Linked DNA regions of Fodinicola acaciae. Each later gene encodes a partner of the first gene's protein in a complex. Links are inferred from orthologs where the notes say so. Each region holds a gene or a part of one and is shown on either strand. Other genes may lie near its edges.

What was found.
Region 2: the proteins of uvrA (region 1) and mfd are in contact, whole or in part, in a crystal structure (PDB 4DFC), measured with the Escherichia coli proteins. The link is inferred for Fodinicola acaciae from one-to-one orthologs.

Annotation. Positions count from the first base shown.
Region 1 is NZ_WOTN01000001.1:1,623,710-1,628,768, forward strand. What follows is about bases 932-4,495. They hold uvrA (excinuclease ABC subunit UvrA), read right to left. Parts: upstream 4,111-4,495; coding sequence 1,132-4,110; downstream 932-1,131. Other genes in these bases: GNX95_RS07625 (DUF6294 family protein), read left to right, coding at 932-1,078; GNX95_RS07635 (acyl-CoA dehydrogenase family protein), read left to right, coding at 4,441-4,495. Also shown: GNX95_RS07620 (maleylpyruvate isomerase family mycothiol-dependent enzyme), read left to right, coding at 1-381; more of GNX95_RS07625, read left to right, coding at 635-931; more of GNX95_RS07635, read left to right, coding at 4,496-5,059. UniProt on the Escherichia coli protein: The UvrABC repair system catalyzes the recognition and processing of DNA lesions. UvrA is an ATPase and a DNA-binding protein. A damage recognition complex composed of 2 UvrA and 2 UvrB subunits scans DNA for abnormalities.
Region 2 is NZ_WOTN01000003.1:1,259,101-1,264,794, forward strand. Bases 1,027-5,225 are described here. They hold mfd (transcription-repair coupling factor), read right to left. Parts: upstream 4,842-5,225; coding sequence 1,227-4,841; downstream 1,027-1,226. Other genes in these bases: GNX95_RS32145 (hypothetical protein), read right to left, coding at 1,027-1,067. Also shown: more of GNX95_RS32145, read right to left, coding at 1-1,026; GNX95_RS32155 (cytochrome ubiquinol oxidase subunit I), read left to right, coding at 5,340-5,694. UniProt on the Escherichia coli protein: Couples transcription and DNA repair by recognizing RNA polymerase (RNAP) stalled at DNA lesions. Mediates ATP-dependent release of RNAP and its truncated transcript from the DNA, and recruitment of nucleotide excision repair machinery to the damaged site.

The DNA of each region.
Region 1 (5,059 bases):
ACCACCGTGCACCGATATGACGCGTGCCTGACCACCGGAGCGGCGTACGCGCTCACCGATCACCTCGCCGAAGATGGAGTCAACGAGCGCATGGAGCTGTTGTCTGACCCAGTCGCGTGGAAGGTGCTGCCAGCACTGGAAAAGCTGCGTGGCGAAGGGGAAACTCTCCAGTTCCAACCGGAAAGCGGCATCGGCTGGTTCGTCACCCGTACGCCCAGCGGCATTGCGTACGAGCGAAAACACGGCTCCGCCGACGCCACTGTCGTCGCGCCGATGCCGGCCCTGCACCTGCTGCTGGCCGGCCGGATCCCAGTCGACCAAGCCATCGTCGCCGGCAACCGCACCCTTATCGAGCACTGGCTGTCGACGACTTCGCTGTGAACGTAAGGCAATCTCCGCAGGTCCCGGACCTACCCACGATCGCAGGGGCAGCTGTCCAGAGACAACCGCGCAGTGGCGAATGCTGCGTCTTTGTCCTCCATCTCAGGCACTTTTCGCTCTAGCGGCGGCCTTTCGTGACCTGCAACCCTGAATTGCGCCAAGACGGAATTGGCGCTCTTTCCATCTCACGAGGGGCAATGCATTGCGACGAACAATCATCAGGGCGTCCGCGCTTGCGGTGGCACTTTTGGCTGTGCTGGCGGGAAGTCTCACGCTCGCCAGCCCGGCATCCGCCGCGCATGCCGACCGGTCCATCAGCGCCAAGGTGATGCGGGCCAACGCCAAGAGCCTGGCGGTCAACGAGTGGACCTGGACGCTGCCCGAGCTTCACTCCGGTGACTGCACGATGTTCGGCGGCGCGACCTGGACCTTCCGGGAGAACGGCACCGCGGACTTCCGGGGAACGGTTACGAGCAGCGACGATCACGACGCCTGGATCCAGTGGATCGACGTGTTCGACAAGAACGGCGCGTTCATGGGCAACATCGTCAACACCTATCCGGACACGCCCGACCCGACACGGTTCGCCAAGAACCTGCCGGACAGCAGCCTGCAGTATGCCTGGTATGGCTACGGGCACTTCAACGCCGACTGGTACTGGAACATCGGACACGTCCAGTTGCACTACCACTGCTAGGGTGGCTGGTCCGCCTCTCGGCAACGGGAGGCGGACCAGTTCTTTCGCGGCGGTTATTTCTTCGCGGGTTGGCGTTTTCGGGCCGGCGCGGCCTTCTTGGCGGTCTTCTTCGGGGCTGCGGCGGTGACCGTACGTGCCTTCGGCTGCCGTGCCGCGGTGACCGCCTTGCGGCCCGGCGCCGGCGCCGGGTCGAGCACATGCTGCAGGAACCGGCCAGTGTGGCTCTCCGGCACCTCGGACACCTCCTCCGGCGTGCCCTCGGCGACCACGGTGCCGCCGTTACGACCGCCCTCCGGACCGAGGTCGATGACCCAGTCGGACGACTTGATGATGTCCAGGTTGTGCTCGATGACGATCACCGTGTTGCCGGCGTCGACCAGCCGGTCGAGCACGCCGAGCAGCTTGCGTACGTCTTCGAAGTGCAGGCCGGTGGTCGGCTCGTCAAGCACGTACACGGTCCGTCCGGTCGAGCGTTTCTGCAGCTCAGAGGCCAGTTTGACGCGCTGCGCCTCGCCGCCGGACAGGGTCGGCGCCGGCTGGCCGAGCCGCACGTAACCGAGGCCGACGTCGACAAGGGTCTTGAGATAGCGCCGGATCGCCGGCACCGCGGAGAAGAACTCGGCGGCCTCCTCGATCGGCATCTCCAGCACTTCGGCGATGGTCTTGCCTTTGAAATGCACCTCCAGCGTCTCGCGGTTGTAACGCGCACCGCGGCAGACCTCGCACGGCACGTAGACGTCCGGCAGGAAGTTCATCTCGATCTTGATGGTGCCGTCACCGGTGCACGCCTCGCACCGGCCACCCTTGACGTTGAAGGAAAACCGGCCGGGACCATAGCCGCGCACCTTCGACTCGGTGGTCTCGGCGAACAGCTTGCGGATGTTGTCGAAGACGCCGGTGTACGTCGCCGGGTTGGACCGCGGCGTACGCCCGATCGGCGACTGGTCGACGCCGACCACCTTGTCCACATTGGACAGACCGGTCACCCTGGTGTGCCGGCCGGGCACCAGCCGCGCACCGTTGATCGTGTTGGCCAGCACCGAATACAGGATGTCGTTGACCAGCGTCGACTTGCCCGAACCGCTCACTCCGGTGACGGAGATGAAGCAACCGAGCGGAAACTCCACGTCGATGCCGCCGAGGTTGTGCTCGCGCGCGCCTTTCACGACCAGCGTCCGGTTGCGATCCGGCACGCGGCGCAGCGGCGGCACCGCGATCTCTGCGCGCCCGGACAGATAAGCGCCGGTCAGCGATTCCTTGCTGGACAGCAGATCCTTCACCGAACCCGACACGACCACGTGGCCGCCGTGCTCGCCGGCACCCGGACCGATGTCCACGACCCAGTCGGCCGTCCGGATGGTGTCTTCGTCGTGCTCGACGACGATCAGCGTGTTGCCGAGGTTTTTCAACCGTACGAGCGTGTCGATGAGCCGGCGGTTGTCGCGCTGGTGCAGGCCGATCGAGGGCTCGTCAAGCACGTACAGGACGCCGACCAGGCCAGAACCGATCTGGGTGGCCAGCCGGATCCGCTGCGCCTCACCGCCGGACAGCGTGCCGGCCGGTCGGTCCAGCGACAGATAATCCAGGCCCACGTCGAGCAGGAACTGCAGCCGCTCGTGAATCTCCTTGAGCACCCGCTCGGCGATCTGCTTCTGCCGCCGGTTGAGCTTGACGGAGCGGAGGAAAACGGCGCACTCGTCGATCGACATCGCGCAGACCTCGGAGATGTTGCGGCCGTCGATCGTCACCGCGAGCACCTCTGGCTTGAGCCGTGCGCCCTTACAGACCGGACACGGCACGTCGCGCATGTAACCCTCGTAGCGCTCCTTGCTCCAGTCGCTCTCGGTCTCCTGGTGGCGCCGCTCGATGAACGGCACGACACCTTCGAAACTGGCCCAGTATGACCGCTCGCGGCCGTAGCGGTTGCGATAGCGGACGTGCACCTGCGTCTCGTGGCCGTACAGGATCGCCTTCTGGGCCTGCGCCGGCAGCTCCTGCCACGGCGTCTTCAGGTCGAAGTCGAGCGCGTCGCCGAGGCCGGACAGGAGACGGTTGAAATACTCCATGTTGTGGCCGGTGGCCCACGGCTGGATCGCGCCACCCTCGATGGTCTGCTCGGGGTCGGGCACCAGCAGCTCGGGATCGACCTCCTTGCGCGTGCCGATGCCGCTGCACTCCGGACAGGCGCCGTATGGCGCGTTGAAGGAGAACGACCGCGGCTCCAGCTCCTCGACGCCGAGCGGGTGGTTGTTGGGGCAGGCCAGCTTCTCCGAATACGTCCGCTCGCGGGTCGGGTCGTCCTCGTCCAGGTCGACGAACTCGATCATCACGATGCCGTTGGCCAGCCGCAGCGCGGTCTCCACCGAGTCGGTCAGCCGCCGCTTCGAGCTCGACTTCACCGCGAGCCGGTCGACCACCACCTCGATGGTGTGCTTGACCTGCTTCTTCAGTTTTGGCGGCTCGGTCAGCTGGTGCACCACTCCGTCGACCCTGGCGCGCGAGAAACCCTGCGTCTGCAGGCTGGAGAACAGGTCGAGATATTCGCCTTTACGCGCACGTACGACCGGGGCCAGCACCTGGAACCGCGCGCCCTCCTCCCCGGCCAGGATCTGGTCGACGATCTGCTGCGGCGTCTGCTTGCTGATCAGCTCGCCACAGGTCGGACAGTGCGGCTCGCCGGCGCGCGCGAACAGCAGCCGGAGATAGTCATAGACCTCGGTGATGGTGCCGACCGTGGACCGCGGGTTGCGGTTGGTCGACTTCTGGTCGATCGACACCGCCGGCGACAGGCCCTCGATGAAGTCGACGTCCGGCTTGTCCATCTGACCGAGGAACTGCCGCGCGTACGACGACAGCGACTCGACATAACGCCGCTGGCCTTCGGCGAAAATCGTGTCGAAGGCCAGGCTGGACTTCCCCGACCCGGACAGGCCGGTGAAGACGATCAGCGCGTCCCTTGGCAGGTCCACGCTGACGTTCTTGAGGTTGTGCTCACGCGCGCCATGAACACTGAGCTGCTGCTGGTCGGCCACCGCGGTGTGTCCGCTCTCTCGTCGTTAGGACTGAAGACTGTGCAGAGACGAGAAGTCCCCCGCACCAATGTAACCGGGGGGTCCGACAGTTTGATCCCGGCCTCGTACATGTGTCCAGCGATCGTCGCCGACCAGCACTTATGCGTACGAGGCGTGACTTGCGTACGGGAGGGTCGCATGGCCACCATGCGTGCGTCCAGTGCACGCATGGTGGCCATGCGACCTCACGACCCTTTGGCCTGGACCGACTGGTCGGTATGCTCCGGACGACGGCAGCCCAGACGATGAGCCCACCGATGAGCCCACCGATGAGCATCGACAGGAGCACCGATGGATTTCGCGTTCGACGCACGTACCGAGGAGCTGCGCGGCCGGCTGAACGAGTTCATGGACTCGCACGTCTATCCGGCCGAGCCGATCATCGAGGAGCAGCTGGAGAAACGGGACAATCCGTGGGAACAGCCACCGGTCATCGACGAGCTCAAGCAGGAGGCGCGCAGCCGCGGCCTGTGGAACTTCTTCCTCCCCGGTGAGCACGGCGGCGCCGGACTGACCAACCTCCAGTACGCCCCCCTGGCCGAGATCACCGGTCGCAGCCCGGAGCTGGCGCCGGCCGCACTCAACTGCGCAGCGCCCGACACCGGCAACATGGAAGTGCTGAGCATGTTCGGTACGCCGGCGCAGAAAGAGCAGTGGCTGCGGCCGTTGCTGGACGGCGACATCCGCTCGGCCTTCTGCATGACCGAGCCCGACGTCGCCTCCTCCGACGCCAGCAACATCAGTACGCGGATCGAACGCGACGGCGACGAGTACGTGATCAACGGCCGCAAGTGGTGGTCGTCCGGCGCGATGAGCCCGCGCTGCAAGATCTTCATCGTCATGGGCAAGACCGACCCGGCCGCGCACCGGCACCGCCAGCAGTCGATGATCCTGGTGCCGAGGGACACGC
Region 2 (5,694 bases), on another replicon or contig:
TCGTAGACGTGCTCGTGCGGCTCGTACGCGTTGACCACGTGCGTGAAGTCGCCGCTCTTGGTGCGGAACTCCTGCAGGTCAGGCAGGAAGCGCAGGCCCGGATAGCCGATCGCCATGTGGACGTGGCGCGCGCGGAAGGCGATGCGCTTGGTCTGCGAGGCACCTTCCGGCGGCGTCAGGATCACGAAGTAACCACCGCCGCGGCGGCGGCGGATCATCCGGACCTGACCCTTGACGATCATGTCGCGGAAGTTGATCCGCTTGAACTCGCGCTCCATGTTCTCGAAGACCATGCCGGCGCGCGGCGTGTAGAAGTCGTCCCAGACCGGCTCGACCAGCACCTGCCACAGCGCGCGCGGGCTCTTGTCCTTCCAGGCCTCCTCCAGCGCGTACGACGGGAAGCCCCAGATGTTGTCCGGCCGGGACGCCGAGTCCGACCGGATCCGCTCCGGCCGCGGGATCTGCGAGACGCGGGTCAGGTATTCGTAGGTCTGCCACGGAAAGTCGAGGTTGGTCAGCACCTTCATCTGGTTGGTCGGCACGCCGGCGACCCGCAGGTAGTCGACCGTGACGAAGGAGCCGATGCCACCGCCGACGCTGACGAACGGCACGTCGTAGACCGGGATGGCGGCCTCGGCCAGCATCCCGTCCTCCCACCAGTCGTTGCGCAGGAGCGTGTCGGTGAGGTCACCGCTGCCAGGCGGCGCGCCTGGCGGGATCGGCGCCGGCGGCTCTTTCGGCTGCTGCTGCGGCTGGCCAGGCTGTGGCGGCTGTCCCGGCAGCGGTGGCGGCGGGAACGGCTGCTGGCCCGGAGGCGGCGGCGGATAACCCGGCTGGCCCGGCGGCGGTCCAGGCGGCGGATAACCCGGCTGGCCCGGTGGTGGCGGGTACGCCGGCTGACCTGGCACCGGTGGATAACCCGGCTGCGGCGCCGGCGGGTAACCCGGAGGTGGTGGCGGTGGGTAACCCGGCTGTCCGGGCGGTGCCGGATAACCGGGCTGCGGCGGGTAACCCGGCGGTGGCGCACCGTGTCCCTGGCCAGCGCCGCCGGGATACTGCGTCGACATGTCTCTCCGAGCCCCCTTGCGGTTCAGTCGTTCTTTACTTTCAGCCTCGACTGGCAGCCTAGCCAGCCCGCGCACGTCCCTGAGGGGGACGCGCGCTGAGCTGGCACAAATACGTGACGAACGATATCGATCGATCAACTCGTGCCGGTCCGCAGGTCTCTACCCGGTCACCGCCGACAGCACCTTGGCGGCCCAGTCCAGCAAAGCAACGTCACGCAACGGCGTGCCACCGACTCGTGCCGTGGTGGGCTGCGGGATCGAGACGGTGTTGACCGTCTGTTTGTACGCCGTTCCCGGATAAAGCCGCTGCAACCGCATCACCTTGGACTCCGGCAGCGGCCACGGCGAGAATCGGATCGTTCGGCCTTGCGCGGAAACGTCGGTGAGACCGGCGGCGCGTGCCAGCTGCCGGAACGCCGCGACGGCGAACAGGTTCTGCACCGGATCCGGCATCGGTCCATAGCGGTCGACGACCTCCTCGCGCAGCGCCTGCAGCTCCTCGTCGCTCTGTACGGACGCGAGCTTGCGATAGGTCTCCATCCGCAGCCGCTCGGCCGGCACGTACTCGTGCGGCAGGTGCGCGGTCACCGGCAGGTCGACCTTGACCTCGGCCTGCTCGACCTCCTTGTCGCCCTTGAACTCCTGGACCGCCTCGCCGACCAGCCGCACGTACAGGTCGAAGCCGATGTTGGCGACGTGGCCGGACTGCTCGCCGCCGAGCAGGTTGCCGGCGCCGCGGATCTCCAGGTCCTTCATCGCCACCGCCATGCCGGCGCCCAGGTCGGTGTTCTGCGCGATCGTGGCGAGCCGGTCGTGTGCCGTCTCGGTGAGCGGTTTCTCCGGTGGATAAAGGAAATACGCGTACGCGCGCTCGCGGCTGCGGCCGACCCGGCCGCGGATCTGGTGCAGCTGGCTCAGGCCGAAGGTGTCGGCGCGCTCCACCACCAGTGTGTTGGCATTGGGAATGTCCAGTCCCGACTCGACGATCGTGGTCGAGACGAGCACGTCGAATTCCTTTTCCCAGAATCCGACCATCACCCGCTCGAGCACGTCCTCGTGCATCTGGCCGTGCGCGACCGCGACGCGGGCCTCCGGGACCAGCTCGCGTACGCGCGCGGCGGCACGCTCGATCGACTCGACCCTGTTGTGCAGATAGAAAACCTGGCCGTCGCGCAGCAGCTCGCGGCGGATCGCCGCGGCCACCTGCTTGTCCTCGTACGCGCCGACGTAGGTCAGCACCGGATGGCGCTCCTCCGGCGGCGTGAGGATCGTGGACATCTCCCGGATGCCGGTCAGGCTCATTTCCAGCGTTCGCGGAATCGGCGTCGCGGAAAGCGTCAGCACGTCGATGGACGTGCGCATCTGCTTGAGATGTTCCTTGTGTTCCACGCCAAAACGCTGCTCCTCGTCCACAATGGCCAGTCCGAGGTGCTTGAAGCGCGTGCTGTTCTGCAGCAGCCGGTGCGTGCCGACGACGATGTCGACGCTGCCGTCGGCCAGCCCGTCGAGCACCTCGCGCGCCTCGGCGTCGGTCTGGAAACGGGAAAGCTGCTTGACGGTCACCGGAAACTGCGCCAGCCGCTCGGAAAACGTGGCGAAGTGCTGGCGGGCGAGCAGGGTGGTCGGCACCAGGATCGCGACCTGTTTTCCGTCCTGCACGGCCTTGAACGCGGCGCGTACGGCAATCTCGGTCTTGCCATAGCCGACGTCGCCGCAGATGACGCGGTCCATCGGGAATGGCTTTTCCATGTCCGCCTTGACTTCCTCGATGGCGGCCAGCTGGTCGGGAGTTTCCGCGTACGGAAAGGCGTCTTCCAGCTCGCGCTGCCACGGGGTGTCGGGCGCGAACGCGTGCCCCTCGGTGGCCGTGCGCGCCGCGTACAGCCGGATCAGCTCGGCGGCGATCTCCTTGACCGCTTTTCGCGCTCGTCCCTTGGCTTTCTGCCAGTCGGCGCCGCCGAGCCGGTGCAGGCTCGGCGCCTCGCCGCCGACGTAGCGGGTCAGCTGATCGAGCGCGTCGGTCGGCATGAACAGCCGGTCGCCGGGCTGGCCGCGCTTGCTCGGCGCGTACTCCAACACCAGGTATTCGCGCTCGGCGCCGCCGATCGTCCGGCGGATCATCTCGACGTATCGACCGACGCCGTGCTGCTCGTGTACGACGTAATCGCCCGGCTGCAGCTGCAAAAGATCGACCGCGTTGCGGCGGCGCGACGGCATCCGGTTGGTGCGGCTGGCGGTGCCGGTCCGCGCGCCGGTCAGGTCGGCCTCGCCGAGGACGGCCAGCCTGACCTGGTCGTCGAGCATGCCGCGGTCGATCGCGCCGGTGGTGACCAGCACCTCGCCGGCGCGCGGCGGCTCGGTGATCGCGGCGACCAGCCTGGCGCCGATCTCCTGCTCGCCGAGCACCTCGACCGCGCGCTTGGCCGGACCGTGACCGGGGAAGACGAGCACCTGCCGCCAGCCGTCGGTGGAGCGGCCGTGGATGTCGGCGACCGCGCGCTCGATCTCGCCGTGATACGGCTCGACCGGATGCGTCGGCAGCGTCAACACCGTCGCCGTGTCATCGATGTCGGCGATCGTCGGGATCGCGACGTCGTACGCGTCGTCGTCATCGAGGTCGTCGGTCTTGACCTCGGTCGGCGCCTCGGCGAACGGGCTGACCGACCACCACGGCATGCCGAGCTGGATCGCCGTCGCGCGTACGTCCTGGAGGTTGTGGAAGGCGGCCGCGCCGAGGTCGATCGGCGCCTCTCCCCCGGTCGCCGCGGCGGCCCAGGACGCCTGCAGGAACTCCTCGCTGGTCGCCACCAGGTCGCGCGCGCGGCGCCGGATGCGCTCCGGCTCGACCAGCACGACGTGTGTGTCGGCCGGCATCTCGTGCAACACGAGCCGGAGGTTGTCCGAGCCGATCAGCGCCGGTGTCAGCGACTCCATGCCGTCGACCGGGATGCCTTCTGCCACCTTGTCGAGCATCTCGGCCAGCGCCGGATGCTCCTGCGCCAGCTCGGCGGCCTTCGCGCGTACCTCCGGCGTCAGCAGCAGCTCGCGACACGGCGGAGCCCACAGGCCGTGCGTCGCGACCTCCAGGCTTCGCTGGTCGGCGACCGCGAAGTAACGGATCTCCTCGACCTCGTCACCCCAGAACTCGACCCGGATGGGGTGCTCCTCGGTCGGCGGAAACACGTCGAGGATGCCGCCGCGCACGGCGAACTCGCCACGCTTGCCGACCAGATCGACGCGCGCGTACGCGATCGCGGACAGCCGCTCGACGACGTCCTCGAGGTCGGCCTCCTCGCCCTGGCGCAGCTGCACCGGCATCAGGTCGGCAAGGCCGGCCGGCTGCGGCTGCAGCACTGAGAGGATCGGCGCGCAGACGACGCTGATCGGCCCGGTCGTCGGATCGTCGTGGCTCGGATGCTTGAGGCGGCGCAGCACCGCCAGCCGGCGGCCGATGGTGTCGGCGCGCGGCGACAGCCGCTCGTGCGGCAGCGTCTCCCAGGCCGGATACGAGACGACCTGGTCGGCCGGCAGCAGCTCGCCGAGCGCGGCGGCCAGGTCGTCGGCCTCGCGGCCGGTCGCGGTGACGGCGAGCACCGGCTTGCCAGCGCCGTTACGGTCGTTGGTCGCCGCCAACGCGGCGATCGCGTACGGTGCCGCGACCGCCGGCGCGGTCAGCGACACCTCGGTGGTCTTGTTCTCGGCCGCCTGGACGGCCTCGGCCAGCGCTCCTTCGGTGAGCAGCGCGTCGAGGACGCCGGTGAGCGATCCGGCCATGGATTTCCCGCCTCCACATTGGCACGCACAAAGGCCCCCGGCCGCGGTCGACAGGGGGTGATGACCAAGAGCCTACCCAGTCCGTACGACATTCCCGCCGTCGAGCGGATGGCCGCAGGGACTCCCTGCGGCGTCTGTGGTGCGGTCGGTGCGAGGGCTGCCGTCGAGATGGGCTGCCGTCGAGATGGGCGCGGGGCTCACCCTCGTCGCGTTGGGTGGGTGGTTGGTTGGCTGCGCCCGCCGACGGGGAGAACGAGCAAGCCAGCCCCCGTTCTGGAAGCAACCCGTCCCACAACCGGGGGCGAAATGTCCGGTTCGCTAAACGATCATGGAGGTCTCGCGCCGTTCCATCGTTGTCATGCCACGAGATCTCCATGATCGTTTTCAGAATCGGACATTTAGCCCGCATGAGCGGGTGTGACCAGCGCCTCCGGGCAAGTTCTACCGATCGTAGAAGATGTGGTTCTACGCTTTGTAGAAGGACGAGGAGGTCGGCACATGGATGCGATCGACATCGCGCGCTGGCAGTTCGGGATCACGACCGTCTACCACTTCCTGATGGTGCCGCTGACCATCGGCCTCGGGCTGGTGGTGGCCACGATGCAGACCGCCTACCTGCGCACCGGCAAGGACCACTACCGGCTGATGGTGGCGTTCTGGTCGAAGATCTTCCTGGTCAACTTCGCCATGGGAGTGGTGACCGGGCTGGTGCAGGAGTTCCAGTTTGGCCTGGCCTGGAGCGAATACAGCCGGTTCGTCGGCGACGTGTTCGGTGCGCCGTTGGCGATGGAGGCGTTGCTGGCGTTCTTCCTGGAGTCGACCTTCCTCGGCCTGTGGATCTTCGGCGCCGGGC